DNA from 3 places in the Synechococcus sp. TAK9802 genome. Region 1 is predicted to be linked to each of the others. Evidence: predicted binding sites of a transcription regulator. Region 1 holds the regulator's gene; each other region holds the start of a gene.

Evidence for each region. The regulator NtcA, encoded in region 1, controls nitrogen genes in cyanobacteria. The targets are predictions, from matches to a motif close to GTANCNNNNGNTAC.
Region 2: the regulator NtcA is predicted to act here: its motif matches at 3,673-3,686, upstream of SynTAK9802_RS12795 (DUF4278 domain-containing protein).
Region 3: the regulator NtcA is predicted to act here: its motif matches at 1,673-1,686, upstream of SynTAK9802_RS07935 (DUF4278 domain-containing protein).

Annotation. Positions count from the first base shown of each region.
Region 1 covers NZ_CP047937.1:243,278-249,887, reverse strand. The annotation lists partial or broken gene SynTAK9802_RS12735 (transglycosylase SLT domain-containing protein) at 1-189, shown strand, start outside; gene SynTAK9802_RS12490 (hypothetical protein) at 325-828, opposite strand; gene SynTAK9802_RS01295 (thioredoxin domain-containing protein) at 892-1,467, shown strand; gene thyX (FAD-dependent thymidylate synthase) at 1,512-2,234, shown strand; gene dcd (dCTP deaminase) at 2,245-2,838, opposite strand; gene SynTAK9802_RS01280 (cob(I)yrinic acid a,c-diamide adenosyltransferase) at 2,838-3,437, opposite strand; gene rph (ribonuclease PH) at 3,583-4,326, shown strand; gene ntcA (global nitrogen regulator NtcA) at 4,385-5,101, shown strand; gene SynTAK9802_RS01265 (DUF3084 domain-containing protein) at 5,129-6,280, shown strand; gene SynTAK9802_RS01260 (resolvase) at 6,277-6,610, shown strand, end outside.
Region 2 covers NZ_CP047937.1:1,527,127-1,533,736, forward strand. The annotation lists gene SynTAK9802_RS08875 (hypothetical protein) at 1-71, opposite strand, end outside; gene SynTAK9802_RS08880 (NAD(P)/FAD-dependent oxidoreductase) at 115-1,650, opposite strand; gene SynTAK9802_RS08885 (rhomboid family intramembrane serine protease) at 1,695-2,234, shown strand; gene SynTAK9802_RS08890 (peroxiredoxin-like family protein) at 2,279-3,010, opposite strand; gene SynTAK9802_RS08895 (hypothetical protein) at 3,097-3,495, shown strand; gene SynTAK9802_RS12795 (DUF4278 domain-containing protein) at 3,748-3,915, shown strand; gene SynTAK9802_RS08905 (hypothetical protein) at 3,991-4,227, shown strand; gene SynTAK9802_RS08910 (hypothetical protein) at 4,351-4,548, shown strand; gene SynTAK9802_RS08915 (hypothetical protein) at 4,557-4,826, shown strand; gene SynTAK9802_RS08920 (transcriptional regulator) at 4,918-5,127, shown strand; gene pepN (aminopeptidase N) at 5,117-6,610, opposite strand, start outside.
Region 3 covers NZ_CP047937.1:1,350,109-1,356,718, reverse strand. The annotation lists gene argF (ornithine carbamoyltransferase) at 1-84, shown strand, start outside; gene SynTAK9802_RS07955 (hypothetical protein) at 81-404, shown strand; gene SynTAK9802_RS07950 (hypothetical protein) at 416-640, shown strand; gene lexA (transcriptional repressor LexA) at 708-1,331, shown strand; tRNA gene SynTAK9802_RS07940 (tRNA-Ala) at 1,392-1,464, shown strand; gene SynTAK9802_RS07935 (DUF4278 domain-containing protein) at 1,766-1,867, shown strand; gene SynTAK9802_RS07930 (hypothetical protein) at 2,247-2,858, shown strand; gene SynTAK9802_RS07925 (YadA-like family protein) at 2,852-3,340, shown strand; gene SynTAK9802_RS07920 (hypothetical protein) at 3,517-3,864, opposite strand; gene SynTAK9802_RS07915 (hypothetical protein) at 3,972-4,328, shown strand; gene SynTAK9802_RS07910 (hypothetical protein) at 4,386-4,607, shown strand; partial or broken gene SynTAK9802_RS12625 (VapE domain-containing protein) at 4,635-5,831, shown strand; gene SynTAK9802_RS07895 (DUF3303 domain-containing protein) at 6,070-6,387, shown strand.

The DNA.
Region 1 (6,610 bases):
GTCGTCTCCCCTGCTGGGGCCGTAGGCGTGATGCAATTGATGCCCTCCACAGCCACAGAGATGGCTGACGCACCGACCAGCACGCCAATGCTGAAAGATCCCGCCAACAACTTCGAACTGGGCGCGCGCTACATCAACCACCTGCTGGAGCAATGGGAGGACGACCCCTTCCGCAGCATTGCCAGCTACAACGCCGGGCCTGGTGCTGTGGCTTCTTGGATGCAACCCACGGATCAAGACGACGATGCGCTCTGGGTTGAACGCATTCCTTACCCGGAAACACGCTTCTACACCAAGAAAGTGCTGGACAATCTGCTCGGCTACCTAGGCGGCAATAAACCCTTCTGCAAAGAGACTGGCGCTGGGGTGGGGCAGAAGCGTGCCGGCGATGATGCCAGCGATCACGACCAAACTCATCAGAAGCAGGCAGATCCCAGCGGCGGGCAGAACACCGATGCGGATGAGATCGAGCCTGGCCAACAGCACGGCTGAGGCCAAGATCAACACGTCGGTGAGCACATTGAGCTTCAGCAGGTAGATGCCACCGGTGATCACCAACAGCAGCGTGACCACCAACGTCATCACCCGGCTCGATGCCATCAGCAACGACACCTGGCGCAACAGCAGATCGGGCATGGTGCAGAAGACGACAACCACCTGCGTCTGCAGCAACACGAGACCCCAGAACCAGGCCGCACTCACGCCATAGAGAGACGTAAAGGAGGGCTGAACAATTTGCCAATGGTTGCCGAGCACAACCGCAACGAGAAACAGCACCGTCAGCAACGGCGCCCGAACCGGAAGGCTCAGCAGTCGCAGAATTGGCATAGCGTCAAGGTAGCGGCGGCCTTTCAAAGGTGCTGCCAGAGTGATCGCTGCGGTTGACGTGCGATGACAGGCACCCCGGAGTCTTCGCCCCTGGGCACAGCGCAGCGATGGGTGCTGGTGCTGATTGCGGTGGCTCTGGCCATTGGCCTGGTTGTCCTACGCGGTGGCATTCAGAGCGAAAGCCCGATGGAGCAGCTGGCGAGACGATCCCTCGACCCACAAACAGCGTTAACCAACGGACGCCCAACGCTGATCGAGTTCTACGCCGATTGGTGCCAGGTCTGCAGAGAGATGGCCCCTGCGATGCTGGCTTTGGAGAAGCAATCGCGCGATCGACTCGATGTTGTTCTGGTCAACGTCGACAATCCCCGTTGGCAAGATCTGGTTGATCGCTACGACGTCAACGGCATTCCCCAGTTGAACCTGTTCAACGCTGAGGGGGAAGCCAAGGGGCGATCCCTCGGCTTGCGCAGCGCTGAGGAACTCCAGCTACTCACCACAGCACTGCTTGAAAATCAGCCGTTGCCGGCCTTGCCTGGCGTCGGCAACATCAGCCAGCTGCTGACGCCCCCCTCCGCGAACAACGCGATGGCAGGGGCCTCGAGCCCAGCCAACGCGGGGCCCCGCAGCCATGGTTGACACGCCTCGCCATGATCACCACAACTCGTCACTCTGACGCTCCCATGGACCGCTTTCGGGTCGATCTGATCGCAGCTACGCCGAACCCGCAGCAATGCGTATACGCCGCCATGCATCAGGACTACAGCGAAGGATTCGTGGCCGGAGATCGTGCCAACTGGCCCGATGAGCAGCGGGCTGGAGAGATCTGTGTGAAACGCCTGCTGTCTGGAGAACGAGGCCACTACGGCCCGATGGAGCATGCGCAGATCGTGCTGAACGTGGGCTGGTTCCCGCACTCGGTGATGCAGCAGGCCCGCACCCACCGGGTTGGGGTGAGCTTCGATGTGCAGTCGATGCGTTACACCGGTGAACGCATCTGCCGTGCAGCGGATGGAGCCCTTGAGCTGGAAGAGGTGTTCTATCTGCGGCCCATCGGCGAGTACAGCGATCGGAAGGGCAAGAAATACGCCTACACCGAAGCACTACGCCAACAGGATCTTGATCTCTGCCGGAGCGCCGCCGAGCGCTACAGGGATCTGCTCAGGGCGGGCTTCGCCGAGGAGCACGCCCGCGGCATCCTTCCCTTCGACTACCGCCAGCATTTTGTGGTGAGCTTCAGCCTGCGGGCGTTCCTGCACTTCATGGATCTGCGGGCCAAGCTCGATGCCCAGCTGGAGATCCGCCAGCTCTGTGATCTGATGTGGCCCCACATGGTGGAGTGGGCCCCTGAATTTGCAGCCTGGTACGAAAAAAGCAGGCTGCACCGGGCGCGTTTGGCCCCCTAAACAGAGAGCACTAAACCTTGGCCAGCGTCACCCGTTCCGGTTGGTGCTGGTACTTGCCTTGTCGATCGCTATAGGTGGTCGAGCAGGGATCACCCTCAAAAAACAGCAGCTGACAGATGCCCTCATCGGCATAGATACGGCAGTCAGCACCGGAACTGTTGCTGAATTCAAGGGTGAGGTGACCCTCCCAGCTCGCTTCTGCCGGGGTGGTGTTCACGATGATTCCAAGGCGGGCATAAGTGCTCTTGCCCAAGCAGATCACGGTGATGTTGGGGGGAACCCGCAACTTCTCCAGGGCCACACCGAGGCCATAGGAATGGGCCGGGAGAATGAAGTAACGCCCGTCTTCATCCTCATGAAGGGGAGTGGGTTCCAGGTTGGCCGGGTTGAACCGCTTGGGGTTCATAACCGTGCCTGGAACATGCCGGAAGATCAGAAATTCCTGGGGGGAAAGGCGTAGGTCGTAGCCGTAGGAGGAGCAACCAAAACTCAGAACTGGCCGCAGCTTCTGCTCCGGCTCCAGGTGACGGACCAAACCGCTCTGGAATGGCTCGATCATTCCCTGCCCGGCCTGTTCAGTGATCCAGCGATCGCACTTGAGCATCAGAAACCTCGGCGCAACTCCGTGACTTGATCTGCCATCTCCACCACACCGGCGGGGATGGCAGGTCCAGTGATGATCACATCCATCGAAGCGGGCCGCTGCTCAAGGGCTGCAATCACGTCCGCCTCATCCAGGTATCCGAAGGCCACGGCAAGGCCGAGTTCATCCAATACCAGCTGGTCGAGATCTCCCTGGATCAGATGCTGGCGGCAGATGGACCAAACCTCAGCCACCGCCTCGGCACCGCCGGGATGCCCCGGAGAGGGGAGGCAGAGGGGCACTTCCGGCCGCAGCCAGACGAGGCCTCCACAGAGCTGCACCCGGCCGGCCGGTCCCTGCTGCACGCCCCCTTTGAGGAACTGACTGATCAGAACACGACTGCCCAAGCCGGCAGCTCGCATGGCCTGGCTGAGAACACTGGCGAAACTGCCTCGATAAGGCGCCGTATGCACTTGCAGCTGCCCTTCGGGAGCCGCCAGATGTAGGGGTGGCGGATCAGTGACGGCAGGCAAGGGCCTCAGGCCCGCCCGATGCAAGGCCTGCTGATCCCGATCCAGGGAATTTTGGAAGGATTGGGGGTCGGCGAGGCTTGTGGTCATCACGGAAGCATCTGTCCGGGCGACCCCGGCAAGACCTTGAATGTAGCGGCGAGATCACATTCCACAAGGGCATTGACACCACCCATGGTGTTTGGACAGGGCGAGAACCAACCGCCTGCGAGGCTTGACGAACTGCACACCACCGATGAGCCAATCCCCTGAACAACGCACTGATGGCCGTCGCCCGCAGCAGTTGCGACCGTTCTCGGTGACCTGGAATCCCATGGGGTTTGCCTTGAGCTCCCTTGTGGTTCACACCGGCCGAACCGCTGTTCTCTGCAGCGTTTGCTTGGAGGACAAGGTTCCCCGCTGGCGCGAGGGAGAAGGATTGGGATGGCTCAGCGCCGAATACCGGTTGCTGCCCGGATCCACCCCACAGCGGCAATCACGGGAGCTGATGAAACTCTCGGGTCGCACCCAGGAAATTCAGCGGCTGATCGGCCGAAGCCTGCGCGCCGTGATCGACATGGAGCGCCTAGGGGAGCGCACCTTGCTGATCGACTGCGACGTGATCCAAGCGGACGCCGGCACCCGGACGGCCTCGATCACCGGGGCTTGGCTCGCCCTGGACCAAGCCTGCCGATCCCTGGTGGACCAGGGAGTGCTGGAGCAATCACCCCTGATCGATCAGGTGGCGGCTGTATCCGTTGGCTTGGTTGATGGCCAGGCCTTGCTGGATCTGGACTACAGCGAAGACAGCCGAGCCGAGGTGGACCTGAACGTTGTGCAGTCCGGCGATGGCCGTCTGCTGGAAATCCAGGGGACTGCGGAGGGTGCGCCCTTCAGTCGCAGCCAACTCAATGAGCTGCTGGATTTAGCAGAGCCGGGATTGACATCCCTGATGCAGGCGCAACGCCAGGCCTTCAACGAGCACAGCAGCGTTACGTAATAACCGCTACATGGCGGCCACCGCCGGCTCCGTAACTTCGCCACACCAGGGGGTTGTCATGACCAGTAGCCGAGGTTTCAGCCGATACGCCCCGCAGATGGTGGCTCCAGCTCCCAGCGCAGAGCCCGCCAACCGCTCCCTGCTGGAGATCATCAGAGATCTCGATGGCGCCAGCAGTGAACTGGTGGATCGCAACAAGACCATCTTTTTCCCCGGAGATCCCGCAGAACGGGTGTATCTGATCCGCCGGGGAGCCGTTCGTCTGTCCCGCGTCTACGAATCGGGAGAAGAGATCACCGTGGCCCTGCTCCGCGAGAACAGCCTCTTCGGGGTGCTGTCACTGCTGACAGGTCAACGGTCCGACCGCTTCTATCACGCTGTGGCCTTCACTCGGGTCGAAATGGTGACGGCACCAGCGACCTCCGTGAAGGCCGCCATCGAAGCAGACACCAGCGTTGGCCTGCGCTTGCTTCAGGGTCTCTCCAGCCGGATTCTGCAGACCGAGACGATGATTGAAACCCTCACCCATCGGGACATGTCATCCCGGCTGGTGAGCTTCCTGCTGGTGCTTTGCAGGGACTTCGGCGTGGCAGATGAGCTGGGCATCACCATCGACCTGCGCCTGTCCCATCAGGCCATCGCTGAAGCAATTGGCTCAACACGCGTCACAATCACGCGTCTGCTGGGAGACTTGCGTCAATCCGGTCTGGTTCAGATTGACCGCAAGAAAATCACGGTTCTGGATCCGATCGCGCTGGCCAAACGCTTCAGCTAGGCCTGCCATCGCCCGACTTGTGCAGCCATGAGCGGCTGGACACTGATCCTGGTTCTGTTGCTGCTCGGGGGCGTGCTGTCGACCCTGGGCGACCGCTTGGGCAGCCGCGTCGGCAAAGCGCGACTGAGTTTGTTCAGCATGCGCCCACGGCGCACCGCCGTTTTGATCACGGTGTTGACCGGCAGCCTGATCAGCGCACTCTCACTTGGCCTGATGCTTCTGGTGAGCCGGCAGTTGCGGGTGGGCCTGTTTGAACTGGATGCCCTGCAGGAGAAACTCCAGGACAGCCGTCAGCAGCTGGAGGCAGCCGAGCGGGAACGGGACAAGACCCAAACAGAAACCAAACGGATCGCCATTGAGCTCGAGCAATCGCAGCAACGGGCCAACACCCTGCGCCTCGAACTGGCTCCTCTTCAGAAGGAGCTGGCCCAACTCGAAGCCGAACGTGAACGCCTCAGCCAGGACATCACCTCCCGCGATGCGGACATCCAGCGCACGGAAGCCGAACTCAACAGCGTTCGCAGCCACATCCGAGCCGGTGAGCAGGAACTCAAAGAACTGGAACGCAATCTGGTCGCCTTGCGGCGTGGATCTGTGGTGATCAGCAGCGGACAGACCTTGGCAAGAGCAACGGTTCGACTGGATGCTCCGGACCAGGCCAAACAGGCTGTCGACAGGCTGTTGCAGGAGGCCAATCTCAACGCCTACGGGAAAGTGCGGCCTGGCGAAGCACCCGAACGCCAGTTGATCCGCGTTCCGCGCAGCGATGTGGAACGCCTGCAAAGCATCATCCGCAAACCGGAGACCTGGGTGATCTCGCTGCGCTCAGCCACCAATGTGCTGCGAGGTGAAACAGCGGTGTACGCCTTTCCCGAGGTGCGTCCGAACCGGCCGGTGACCCAACGCGGAGACTTGCTGGCCACCACCACACTGCAACCGGATGAACGCACTCCAGAGGGCATTCGCACACGATTGAACCTGCTCCTGGCCTCGGCCTATGCCGAAGTGCAGCGGCGGGGATCCCTGAGCGAAGGCCTTCAGTTCGATGGATCAGCCCTCTCCCAACTGGCCCAGACCCTGATGAAAGGACCCAGCCAAAGCGTGGTCTTGGAGGTGATTTCCGCAGGGGTCAGCGACAGTGCCGATCCTGTCGTCGTCACCATTCAGGCCTCCCCATGAAACGGGTGGCCGTCCTCGATCCAGGCCGCTGCAAATGTGGTCTTGTGCTGGCCGATCTTCAGCTCGGCCTCGTGCGCGAAGGGCATGTGCTGGCCCCGGAGGCCGTCGAACCCTGGCTGGAGCACTGGAATCAAGACCAAGCTCTCGACCGCATCCTGATCGGCGATGGCACGGGAAGCCGAGCATGGATCCAGCGACTGGAACGGCTGGGCCATCTCACTGTGGTTCCAGAGCAGGGAACAACCCTGAGGGCGAGACAGCGTTACTGGGCGCTGTGGCCAGCTCGAGGTTGGCGACGGATGCTGCCGGCAGGACTGCGCATTCCACCGG
Region 2 (6,610 bases), 910 kb from region 1:
ATTGGCTCGTTGCGCATGCGCAGATCCGTGAGCATCAGCTGCAGCGAATCGATCCGGGCGTTGGAAGTCATGAACTGCGTCGGCGTTCCAAAAGGAGGTTATGACGCAGCTGCTTCAAAGCTCCAACTCCCGCAGCAGACTGTTTTGCGTCTCCCGGCCGAGGACGCCATGGGCCGCCATGGCACCACTCGCCGCAACGGGTGGAATGCCGATCCCGGGAAAGGTGCTGGCACCACAAAGCCAGAAATTGGCCAGGGGCGTCGTCACGCCCGGGAAGAGACCTTCCGCTGCTGAAAGGGCAGGGCCATAGCTGCCCTGATGAACATTGAGGAAATGGCTGTGGGTCAGCGGCGTTCCCTCCATGATCAGCTCACAGCGGTCGCGGATGTCGGGAATACGGTGTTCCAGCACCCGCCAGAACACAGCACATCGCTCCTGTTTCCTCTGCTGATAGGCCGCACTATCGCGCTCCAGATCAGCCCAGAGCTCCCAGGGTTCGCTGGCCGGTGTGTAGGCATGCAGCACATGGCGACCGGCCGGCGCCATCGAGGAATCCAACACCGACGGAATCGACAACACCACGGCATTGCGCTCGGCGTCGATCCCACGCTCCCAGTCATCCACCCAGACGGTGTGGATCGGCAGATTCTCCAGCCCCGTGGCATCAAAGCCCAGATGCAGATGCAGGAAGCCGTTGCAAGCCGGCGTGGCCTGGCGCTGACGCTGCCACTTCGGCGCCACGGACTCCGGCAGCAGAGCAAGGGTGGACCAGATGTCGGCATTGCAGATCACTTGCCGTGCCGCAATCTGCGTTCCATCGGCCAACGTCACACCCACCACACGATCCCCCTCCACCCGCAGCTGCTGCACCGCCTTGCCGGTGTGCAGGCTGCCGCCGTGAGCTTTCAAGCCACGCACCAGGGCCTCAACCACCGCTGCACTGCCGCCAACGGGATAGTCGAGATGGGCATCCGGCTCAAACCACTCGCCGAACAGCGTGGCCATGGCTGCGGCGTTGGTGTCTCCCATCGGCATGCCGCTGATCAGGAAGGAGAGCAGATCCACCCAATGGCGCAGGAAAGGATCGCTGAGGTGACGATCCACCAGGGGCCCAAAAGAACCGGAGAGGTGACGCATCGCCGCAAGATGCGGCAACAGACGTCCACCGCGCTTCAGCAGTTGCGCCATGCCATCCACCCCAGGCCGCAGGGCCAGCAAGGGCAAAGCATCAGCAGCGGCGGCAATCGGCTGAAGCGCCTCCACAAAACGCCGCCATTCGGCGGCCACTTCGGGGCCGCGCAGGCTGCGCACCACAGCCTCAAAGTCGTCGTGCCCAACGGCGATGCGCAGATCCCCTTCCGGCAACAGGACATCCCAGCTGCGATATGGAATCACCTCCACGGTCTGGCCCAGCGCGCGCAACACCTGGGCCAGGGGATTGCTGCTGGGCCAACGCCCAAGACCACTCCAGAGGGATGGACCGGATTCGAAGTGATACCCCTGGCGTTGAAAGCCATGGGCGGCTCCACCGGGTTGGTGGTGGGCTTCCAGCACCAACACCTCCCGGCCGGCGCGGGCACACAAACCTGCGGAACAGAGCCCACCGATGCCGCTGCCGATCACCAGAACGTCGACGTCGCTTCTGATCATCCGCTCAGCATCCGCGTCATCATTGTGGTCATTGGCGCAAGACGATGCGCACTCGACTGCTGCTTCCCCTGCTGCTCCTGGCCTTGGCCTGGGGGCAGGAGCTGATCGACCAACTGCTGTTTGCGGGGCAGTGGAACCTGCCGATGGGGCCGGATCAACCGTGGTGGGGGGTGATCACAGCGCCATTCAGCCATGCCGGCGTCGGCCACCTGATCTCCAACAGCCTGGCGTTTCTGCCCCTGAGCTGGCTGGTGCTCAGCCGGGGGATGCGCGATTACCTGAGCGTCTGGCTGTCGGTGCTGCTGATCAACATTCCGGTGGCCCTGTTCTGGCCCGCCCGCAGCCATGGACTCTCGGGCGTGGTGTATGGGCTGCTGGGCTATCTGCTGCTGATCGGCTGGCTGGAACGCCGCATCCTCTCCATCGCTCTGGGCCTGGTGGCGTTCTGGCTCTACGGATCAGCCCTGATCGCCTTGATCCCTGGTGTCTCACCCGCCGGCGTCAGCTGGATCGGCCACAGCGCAGGGTTCATTGGCGGCTTGGTGGCGGCTCTTGCGGTGTATCGCGAGCCCACCGCCAATTGAAGACAGCCAGTTGAAGACAGCTGATTGAACACCTCCAGCTGAGCTCAGCCCTGGGCCAAAACCTCATCGAGAAACGCCAAGGGGCGCTCCATGGTTGCGGAGTAACCGAGCAGGCTTTGATCGCGGTGGCAATAGATCACGCTGTCATCGGCGTCGAGCAGCACGGTGGCGCCGCGCTGGGTGATGTAGTCGTCACAGGGCACGTAGGTGCGCCAGTTGCGGAGCACTTCATTCATGTTGCGCAAACGCTTGGTGGCGAGCTCAAACGGTCGCTGGAACCCAGCACCACCGGCCTGGCGGAACAGAGCCCCCCGGAAGCGCGGCAGAGGAAAGGCTTCAACCCACTCTTCATCGTCGAAGATCTGGGCCGCCGAGCGATCTCCGGTGTAACCGCGCAGCACCTCGCGCAGGGTGCCCGGCGAGCCCACGCCGGCGCACATCAGCAGAAAACCAGGCCAGGGCCCACCGGGGAGCTTGAGGCCGGCCTCCAACCCCAGGGCCTGATGCAACTGGGGTGATGGATCAGCGATCAGCTGCTGGAGGGGAAAGCCGGTGAAGGCCGCGAAGCGTTCGGCACTGGCGGCGTTGCCGATGCCGAACAGCTGAACCTTGACCCCAAGCGCCGCCAACTGGGGAAGCCTTGGCACCAGCGCCTGGGCGTATTCGATCGAATCGAAATCCCCCAGCTGGCCCTGCACAACAACGAGACGCTTGCAGCCGCTCTCCATGCCGGCAACTCCGGCCAGCCGTTGCAGCAGTGGGTCGAGTGGGATCATCCCGACAGGCTGACATTTCGCCTCCAAGAACGTGGATGGTGCTTTTGCGCACCGCCTGAGAGACTCAAATCAAAGGTAGGAAGCAGGTGGGCAAGAAATCTGGCTTCACAAGTGCTGAGATCGAAGAGATCAAGCGTCTGTATCTGCAGGAAGGGCGATCGATCCTCCAGATCCCCAAGATCCTGGGCAAAGGCAGCGAAAACTCCGTGCGCAATGCCCTGCACAAGGCACGGGTCAAGCATGCGCCGGAGGAACGCACCAAGCTGGAGCGATTCAAACCCGATCAAGTTTTTGGCAACGTCACCCTTTTAAAGCGACTCAAAAAAGCGAAAAAACTGAAGTTCCATGCCCGCTGCTCCTGTGGCTACGAATTTGACGTGGACCCATTCCGGCTAACGCTGCCGGAACACCACAAAGACAGAATTGCTGCATGCCAACGCTGCAGCAAAGCGCAAACAGAGGAGCGCTCCAAGCCTGAAGCCTGAGAGATTCAATCAAAACAAGTTCAACAGCGCACACAAAACCAACAAATATTTCAACGGCTTCACATTAATAAACACAAAATCCCACAAGTCGAATCAACCCTTTCTCCTGCCAGGACAGGGGTTAAGAGCAGAACTTGTATCAAGCTGACGCAGCCTTAACAATGGCTAAAGAGCAAGGTATCAAGCGGAACCTTGCTGCATTCGGGCAAGAACGTAGAACTCAAAAAGTTTTTACTCATCCCTATTCACGCCATGGAACTCACTTTCTTGGGCAACAAATATGCAAAGACAGAAGCAGTATCCACGAGGCCAACAATCCAACTGAAATACATGGGCAAAAGCTATCGGGCTGAGCAAATCAAATCCGTTCGCAATTGCGTTGCTCTGACCTACCGCGGCGTCTCCTACTCCAAAGTCTGAAGAGGCCTTGGGGCAGGGCACTAAGAACGCAGCCGACGTGACGGCATAACGCTGCGGGATCGGCACAATGGCGCGATGAGACTTCTGATCACAGTCCTGATCGCGTCCAGTGCTTTGGCCTGGCCGGCAAAGAGTGCGGAACCGATCCCCCTCGTGGTGGTTCCCTTCGATGCCGCATGGGGGTCGCGACGTCTTCCCGTTCAGCCCGCAGGGTTGTTGCCGCCACCTCCAATCCCTGGTCCGACTCCAGCCAGCGAAGCCAACGCTGCACCAAGGCCGCAACGCCAACGCTGGTGCCGGGGTGGCTGTTGAACGGGACTAGCTGCTGAGCGCGGCGGCTGTTGAACACAGGACGGCTTTCACCTGGAAGCGTTCTGTGTAAACCGAAAGGAGAACCCCCTTCGGGCCCTAACGATGCGAAACGCGGCGCTGTTGATGGCCAGCCTCCTTCTGGGATCCATGGCTCTTGCCGGTGGCAAGCGGGCCACAGCCCAAGGGCCGTCCGAGCAGTTCGCCACCGCTGAGGCGATGCGGGTGATCCCGAAGGGGGCAACGATCACCAACACCACTTGCAAGAGCATTGATGTGGGAGCCAGCAGCCGCTATCAGTGCAGCATCACCTACAGCCCCTGAGCTGATCGATGAAAGGCTGGCGTGCTGCGTGTTGGAGCCTGATCCTGTTGGGTATCCCGGCTGCGGGGCGCGCCGAATTTGATCAGTGTCGCTTGATCGATCAGGTGCTGAATCGCCTGGGCAACGCCATGGCCATCAACCGTTTGATCATTGCGGAAGGCAAGGACAGCACGGCTGTCGCTGCGGCGAGTGATGCTCTTGCCGAACAGAACGAGAGCTACCGGCGCACCAAACGCCAACGCGCCAAAGCCGGCTGCGATGGCTGGCAACGGGACTGACTGGCTGACGGGCTGTTGTCTGACTGACTCACTGACTCACTGACTCACTGACTCACGCCAGGCAAGCTGGTGAAGCGCTGATCGAGAGACCTTGGCCGTCACCGTCTGCCAGAACTGCGGAAGCCGCCGGTTTCGTGCCGACCGATCCATGGCCGGGCGGCTGGTCTGTCAGAACTGCGGCCTTGCGGCCGGCAGCCGAGCTGCGCGGTCCACACCGCACAGCAGGCGGCGCAGCAACGCAAAACGCTGGCTGGTGGTCCTGCTGATCGCGGTGATCGTGCTGGTGGTGGTCACGTCGTGAGCAACTGCACCACCTCAGCGGTGTTCGCCGACAAAGGCTTGGCGGCCAGCTGGTCGATGGCCTGACGCATGACTGTTTGACGCTCGGGGCCGTAACTGCCGCAGCGACTGAACACCTTGGCCATCCGTGATGCGGTGATCGGATTGCGGGAGTCGACCGCTGCGATCTGCTCCGCCATGAACCGGTAGCCACTGCCATCGATGGCATGAAACGCCTGAACATTGGCGGTGAATCCACCGAGAACAGCGCGAAGGGAATTGGGCGCCAGGGGATCGAAGCGCGGGTGCTCCAGCAGCTGCTGAACCCGCTCCAACGCGTTGGTCCTGGGGGCCGATGCCTCCATCGCGAACCAGGCATCCAGGATCACGGGCTTGTCTTGCCAACGCTCGTAGAACAGCGCCATCGCCTGCTCACGCGCAGCGCTGTCCTGCGGCAGCAAGGCCCGCAGGGCTCCCCGCGCCAGGGTCATCGAGGGGCCGGAAACAGCAGCCAATGCCTCCGCTTGAACCGTGGCATCACCAGCCGCGGCAAGCCAGCGCCAGGCCAAGGCGGTCAGGGCCCGGCCGCCCTGGCCCGCCGGCCAAGCCAGGCTCCAGTCAGCCCGGGCCAGCTCCAGAAGGCGACGCAGGGACGACTGCAATTGAACGCCCATCTCCTGGGTCCACGCCCGGAAGGCTTGATCCAGCGCCAGCGGATCCACCGGGGATTGCAACGCCTCCAATTCCGCCATGCCCGGCAGCGCCAGCAGCGCCGCCAGATCCATGCCATCACCACCGTCGTAGGCACAGATCCGCTGATCGAGGGCCTGAATCAGCGCCGCTTCCACGGCAGGCTTCGGCTGGTTTTCAGCCCGCGCCAACAGCACCTGGCGTGCCAGGCGCTGGGCCGCATCCCAGCGGCAGAACGGGTCATCATCGGAAGCCAACAGCTGCAAGCACTCCTCCAGCGGCTGCTCCAAACGCACCTGCACCGGGGCCGAGAAGCGGCGCAGCACCGAAAGGGCAGGGGGGGTGTCGCCAGGCTGGCCCTGCAGGGTGATGCTGGCGCGCTCAGCCTCCATCACCAGGAGCTGCTCCTCACCAACACGGCCTTGCTCCCCCACCAGGGCCATGGCAACCGGCAGCACCAGGGGCTGTTTGTCCGGCTGCCCCGGCGTCGGAGTCGTCGCCTGGTGCAAGTCCACCGTGAGCTCACCCGATTCGGGATTCCACTGCCGATCAATGCTGAGTTCCGGAGTTCCTGCCTGGTGGTACCAGCGCTTGAAGCGTTCCAAATCAAAGCCCAGCGGCTCGCCCTGGCTGGTGGCGCCATCGGCGATCGCCTGAACGAAGTCTTCCGTCGTGGCGGCTGTGCCGTCGAAGCGTTGCACGTACACCTCCATACCCCTCATGAACCGCTCGGATCCCAGCAGGGTGCGCAGCATGCGGATCAATTCCGCACCTTTTTCGTAGATGGTTGTTGTGTAGAAGTTATCGATCGCCTG
Region 3 (6,610 bases), 1.1 Mb from region 1:
ACGGCGAGCCGCATCTTTGATCAGGCCGAAAACCGTCTGCATGCCCAGCAGGCTCTGTTGGCGGCGTTGATGGGTGGGCTGTGACGGTGATCCACCGCTGGTTGGTGCCGTTGATCGTCACCGCCCATGCGGTGGCAGCGTCAGCGGATCAGGCCACCGACAAACAACAGCAGAGCACCATCGCCCGCTGGACGGCCGAGAAAATCTGTGAAATGGGCGTGGATGCCTTTTACGCCTTGCCGGATCCTGAGCTCAAAACCATGTTCGAGCGCGACACCTCGATGCGTTATGAGGATGTTCCCAACGCACCAACCGATCAGGAAAAGTCCCGTATCACCGGGCAGTTGATGGGATATCTGATGGCGGCCTGTCCGCAAGAGCTTGAGTCGTATAAAAACCGCTGAAAAGCATCGCGATGCGTAAGGAACGCTGCTGGGTTTGGTTCAAAGGTGGCCTCTCTGAGGAGGGGCACTGGATGTCGGGCTGGGTGGCCAGCACAACCGAGCAGCCGGGGCTGCTGATTGAGCATCCCGGCTATGTCTCCTGCCGGGTTCCGGAATGGCGTGTGGTGTTCAAGGAGCCCAAAGACCTGAACCTGGCGCCGAGCATTCCCGAGGCTGCGGTGTGGAAGCTGGTTTGAGCTGAGCCTGCGCTTGCGGCACACGGCAAGGAACGGTACAAATGTATTGCCCGAACCTTTTCTTGCGGTGACCCGTGCCCCCCAGGAGCCCCTCACCACTGCTCAGCAAGAGCTTTACGACTGGCTGGCGGACTACATCGGCACCCATCGCCACAGCCCTTCGATTCGCCAGATGATGCAGGCGATGGGACTGCGCTCTCCTGCACCGATTCAGAGCCGGTTGCGCCATCTTCAGCAGAAGGGATGGATCACCTGGCAGGAAGGCCAGGCGCGCACCCTGCAGCTCTTGGGCGACATGGTGGGTGCCGCCGGGATTCCCGTGCTGGGCGCCGTTGCAGCCGGTGGCCTGGTGACGGCTTTCGATGATGTTCAGGAGCATCTCGACCTGGCGCCCGTGCTGGAGACCCGTGGCCTGTTTGCCCTGACGGTGAATGGTGACTCGATGGTCGACTCCCACATCGCCGATGGGGATGTGGTGTTGATGGAGCCGGTGCAGGATCCGCAGCGGCTGCGCAACGGCACGGTGGTGAGTGCTCTGGTGGCTGGCAGCGGCACCACCCTCAAGCACTTCCATCGCCAGGGGCCGACGGTGGTGCTGGAAGCTGCCAACCCCGCTTATCAACCGATTGAGCTCCCCGCCGAACAGGTGGAGGTGCAGGGTCGCTTGGTTGCTGTCTGGCGGCAGGTCTGAGGCTCCCGCGGTGTAAGCTGTGTCACGACCACGGCGGCTCTGAAGCCACCACGTCGACATGGGGCCATAGCTCAGCTGGTAGAGCACCTGCATGGCATGCAGGGGGTCAGGAGTTCGAGTCTCCTTGGCTCCATTCACAAGAAAAGCCAGTCCAGAACTGGCATTTGAGCGGTCCACACGGGCCGCTTTTTGATGTCAAATCGCTAAATATCATTTTTTGTGCGCCAAAGTGTGCGCCAAATGCCCCTAAGCGGTGATCGACTGAGCGGTGCTAGTGCCAAAAACGCGCTGTGTATCCGCCTGAACGACAAAGGGGTTGGCGCTGCCCCTATAAAGGTTCTGTAGCAACCGCTACCAACAACGTTCACCTCGCTACTGCGAGGCGCAGATCACCAGGCCAAGGAACGGGGACCTGGATTTCTGAGGAACCTCAAATGACCCTGACCTATCGCGGCCAGAAGTACGACCAGCAGAAAGTGGCTGGCGCTTCCGACAAGCCTGCTCTGACCTACCGCGGCGTTTCCTACGCCAAGTGATCAAGGCTTAATCAGAAGATCCCAAGCCCCTGCCCGCGGCGGGGGTTTCTCTTTCCCTATGACTCTTGAAGAGTCAGTCTTATGAGTAGAACAAGAGGAAATTCAGGGCTAAGGAGACAAATACGAGATCAAGTAGATATCTGGTAGTCGTTTCTTACCACGAAGCCTTCGCCTCCAGAAGGGTTTAGGTGCAAATTACATAAGTGACATATGGCTAAGTCTAATCATCGTAGGCAGTTGAGATTATATTTCGGATTCTCGATTTATGATGAAAATTTTATCCAAAGCCATTCTTTTTTCGATAGCACTTGGATTTGTAAGTCACAGTGGGGTTCGAGCTAACGAGGTTTCGACCGGGACGACGGATCTTGGCTTTTTTGTGGCCGAAGATCCTACTAAGGTAAACAGCGGAGGTAATACTACGTCGAATTTATATAAGCTTTCGTCTGACGGAGCAGTTACTTTATTGCAGGAAGATATATTTCCGGATGTTGGCACAAACTCATTTACATCTAGCAACTATGCGGTAGATGAGTCTAAGGGCAAAATTTACTTTCTTGAGGATGATAGGGGAGGTGGTGCTGCAAGGCGTTATAGAAAGTACGATATTGAAAGTAACGAATTTGAAGATTATGTAACTGTTACTGGCCTGCCTTCTGGGGCGGTGCCAATTAACATTGGCGTTGTCTCGAAGAGGAATGATACAGCAGAAAAGAAATGTATTACAAGCGGTGACACATGTTCCGACGGTGATGCGGAATTTGTATCACTTGGGGGTTCAGGTACGAGTGAACTCATAAGAGTCGACAGTGATGGAATTAGCACTGGAGGAAGCAGTAGTAAAAGTCTCGTCAAATACGTAGGAGATGAATTGCACATTGGCGAAAACTCGTGGATTACCAAAGAGGAGGGGGGAGACAAAAAGTGTACGCAAAAGATGCAAGTGGAAATCCAATTCCAATCGATTACACGAATGGGACGCGCTTGCTGATCAATGGGCGTGATGTTGAAAAAAGCATTGACAATGTTGGTGCCTTGTCTGCGGCGCTCGGCTCTATACCTGCTATTAGTGCTGACTCGCAGTTCACCTGTGGATTTGGTGGAGGTACGCACAGCAATGCATACGCGTTGAGTGCTGGGTGTGCATCAAGAGTGTCTGAACGTGTTTCCCTTAATGCAGCCTTGGCAACGGTCATCAATAACCAAACGGGTGATACGGATGACAATCTTTCAGCGCGTGCTGGTTTCACATTTAGGCTTGGAAAGGTTGATGATTCGCCAAAAGTTGCTGCACGTAAAGCTGCAGCACTAAGCGATGAGGTGGCTAAACTCAGGGAAGAAAATAAAGCTATGCGAGCTGAGAGTTTGATGCAGCAGCAAGTAAATGCATCCCTTCTTGCACGTTTAGAAAGGCTGGAAAAAATTGCATCTGGTCAACTTTCCTTGCTGGGTGATCGTGCTTCAAGTGACTAATGCCAAACGTTCTTGATTTCGTTTAGCCAGGGCCGTTGCTGAGCGATGAGGTGGTTAAGCCACCCATCGTCAGCAAGGCCACTGTTCAGCGGTGAATCAGCAAGCTGTCACCGCATTGGACTGATGAGCAGCTAGACCAGGTGGTTGAGATGTTCCAAGCGCACGGGCTGCTGTGATCAATGTTGTTCTGCGATTCGAACAACACGGCGGCAGTAAGCGATGAACTCCTTAGGGGGCATGTCCCCTTTGGCGTCATTGGTCTGCCAGCTGACGATTTCAAAGTCAGGAACCGGCTCAGCTTTGACGTGATCAACGGTCGGCAGCATGGCGAAACGCTTTTTGTAGTCAGCGCCTTGAGCCTTGGCTTCCTCGTTGTTGTAGGTGCCCAGCAGCTTTGGATCCAGCTTGGAGCCGTCGTAAGGATCAAAGCCGTTGCAGCGGTGGAATGCCTGATTGATGGCTTCTATCGCTTCCTTGACGCTGTACTCACCACCACACCTCTTGTCGCGTCTGGTGACTGCCACAGCCTTCTTACGGATCAGGTCGCTGTAGTCCTCATCGCTAAGCCCAACCCAAGCAGGAGCAGACCAGCCCACACCAACTCCATCCAGTCATTTGCATCTAAATAGCAATGGCCCTAACCACCAAGGCAGAACGCAAACGCCGCAGGGAAGCTGCTCTGGCCAAGATCAGCGATGGGTATGGCTTCGCCGACACCATGACGTTTGTGATGCAGGAGTGGGGGTGCTCCCGTTTAACTGCAAGACGGGACCGTCATTGGGCGCATGGCGAGCTTCAACTGGGCCTTGATGCACACGATGCTCAGCACCTGGTGACCCATCTCTGCACCAGCCTTCAACGCATCAGCCTTAAGGCCGAACACGACAAGCAGTTCTCAGCCAGCGTCGGCGCACTGCGGTTGCTGTACGACATCCTGTTGGCTCGGAAGCTGGACAACGAAGCCATCAGGGCAAGCGTGACCACGTAGCAGCAGCAATCAGAGAAAAGTTGCCCTCAACGAATCCTGATCCTTCGTTGAGTACCAATGCAGCAATGGAAGCAAACGCCAGCCGCAGCTAGCGAGCTAGGCATAAGCAAGGACACGCTGAAGCGAAAAATGGAATTCAGAGGTGGATTCCTAGAGAACAAAGTCCACTACAACCTGGGCCCAAGTAAGAACAGCACCATCACCTGGGATGTTGATCGTATTCGTGATGCGTTCAACAAGCGTGGCCTTCAGGCTCGCTCTCAGCAGGGGGTGTCTTGAGCGATAAGACATCTCACTAAAGACTTGATGCCTTGCGTTGAAGCCAAGAAGCGGCATTTAAAGCCTGCTGAGCTATGCGCGCTTTGGCGAAATGCCCCGTATCGGCTTGCTTTTAATGAGCTGACTCACGAGGTTGAGCTTGATGGCAGACCTCTACCGGTTGCGGACATTGAGGAGGCGTACATCGGGCTGTCTGAGGTTGGTTATGAGGCCAATCCCAAAACAGCTGCTGACACGGTTTTAAAAGTTGCGCGGGAGGGGCGCTATCACCCTGTGCATAGGTATTTCGAGGACCTCGAACAGGACGAATCAATTCGATCTGTCGACCTATCGAACTTCTCCGAGGATTACTTCGGGACTTCAGACCCGCTGTATGACGCGATGTGGGCTGCAGCTTTGCGTGGAGCTGTATGGCGTGTGTTTCGTCCGGGTTGTCAGTTCGATTTTGTCCTGACGCTTAAAGGGGCTCAGGGCATCCGAAAAAGCTCAAGCTTTCAGGCGCTTGTCCCTAACCCTGATTGGTTTTCTTCCTCTACGCACGATCAGGCCAAAGACATGACGGTTGCTGCGCATCGTGTCTGGATTACGGAGCTTGCAGAGCTGGAACACATCACGGGTAAGCGATCAAGAGGGGCTCTCAAAAACCACATAACCACCAGGACAGACCTCTGTCGTGTGCCTTAAGGGAGGTCCTATGAGCGCCCTAAGAGACGTTCAAGCATGGTCGCCTCCGTCAATGGCGATGAGTTCCTCAAGGACCAAACGGGCGATCGCCGGTTTTGGGTCGTTGATCTTGGTCGGCATGTCATCGACACCCACAAGCTGAGCCACGATCGGGATCGCATCTGGAAGGCTGCTATTGCCCAATACAGGGCCGGGAAGCGTCCTTGCTTGCTGCAGGCTGAGCAAGCCCTGAGCGATCAGCGGAATCAAGCCTTCCGCAGCGAGAACATCTACCTCTCAGCAGTAGAGGAGAGATGCCTCGGGAAGCTCAAGGCATGCTCAAGTGGTTTCGTCACTCGCTACGCCCTTGATGAGTCAGGCGTCTGCGAAGGGCGCCCGGCAGGGCAACGGGAGATGCGACAGATGGCTCAATGCCTTAGGGAGTTGGGCTTTGTTCAGGAGCGAAATGCCACCAGAGGTCCTGGCTTAAGTCGACTCGTAAATGGCGTTGGCCTGGCACGGGAGACACAGGCGCCCCCAGGTAAGCCTGTGTCGACTTGACCTTTTCCTGGCAAGGGGTTTGAGCTGACTGGCACTCAGCACAGTTGTTTTGGCAATTGTGCTGAGCTTTGTCTGAAGGTGATTTAGGTGGACCTGGACTCTCGCTGTGTTGGTGTGCCGCTCAAAAGATCCATTCGGCCCCGATCGCGTATCTCTTTTGTCACGACGCGAGCACCTGATGAGTTGAGAGCAACGGTGGTGGCTACGACATGGCTGTCCCCTTTCCTTTTGGGCTCCCATGCAGATGTATCTCGCGGATTGCGTTTTCCCTGAGATTGAAGGCCAACTAGCTGCCTACAAGAGCTTCTGTGAGCTGTGGGATTCAGGCGAAATGGCAAAGCTGGACAACTTTGATGGCTTTGAAATGTTGTTCCGCGTGCACGCTCCTGGCGCTGGCCGAGTGACCATCCTTTTCAAAGCTGAAAGTGATGCTCAAATCTTTGAGCACTTCGCGCCATGGCGTGCTCAGTTCGGCATTGAAATGGACTTCACTCCTGTAATCGGTTGTCAGGATGTGGTTGATTACCACAAGAAGCTTTTCGCCAAGATGTCCTGATCTTTGTAAGGACTTTGCGCTTGGGGTCAGCGTCGGGCTGGCCCTATTTTTCGCCATAATTAGTACGTTTGTTCAAGGGTCACCTGTTGAGGGTTGGCCCTTTTTCTATGTCGTGCTTCCGAGTCAGGACAAGCTTTCTGCCCGTTCCGCTGCAGTAGCTGCAGATGTGCATGTAGCCGTCATACCTGCTCTTCTTGTAACCACTGCCTCCGCAGTGCTTGCA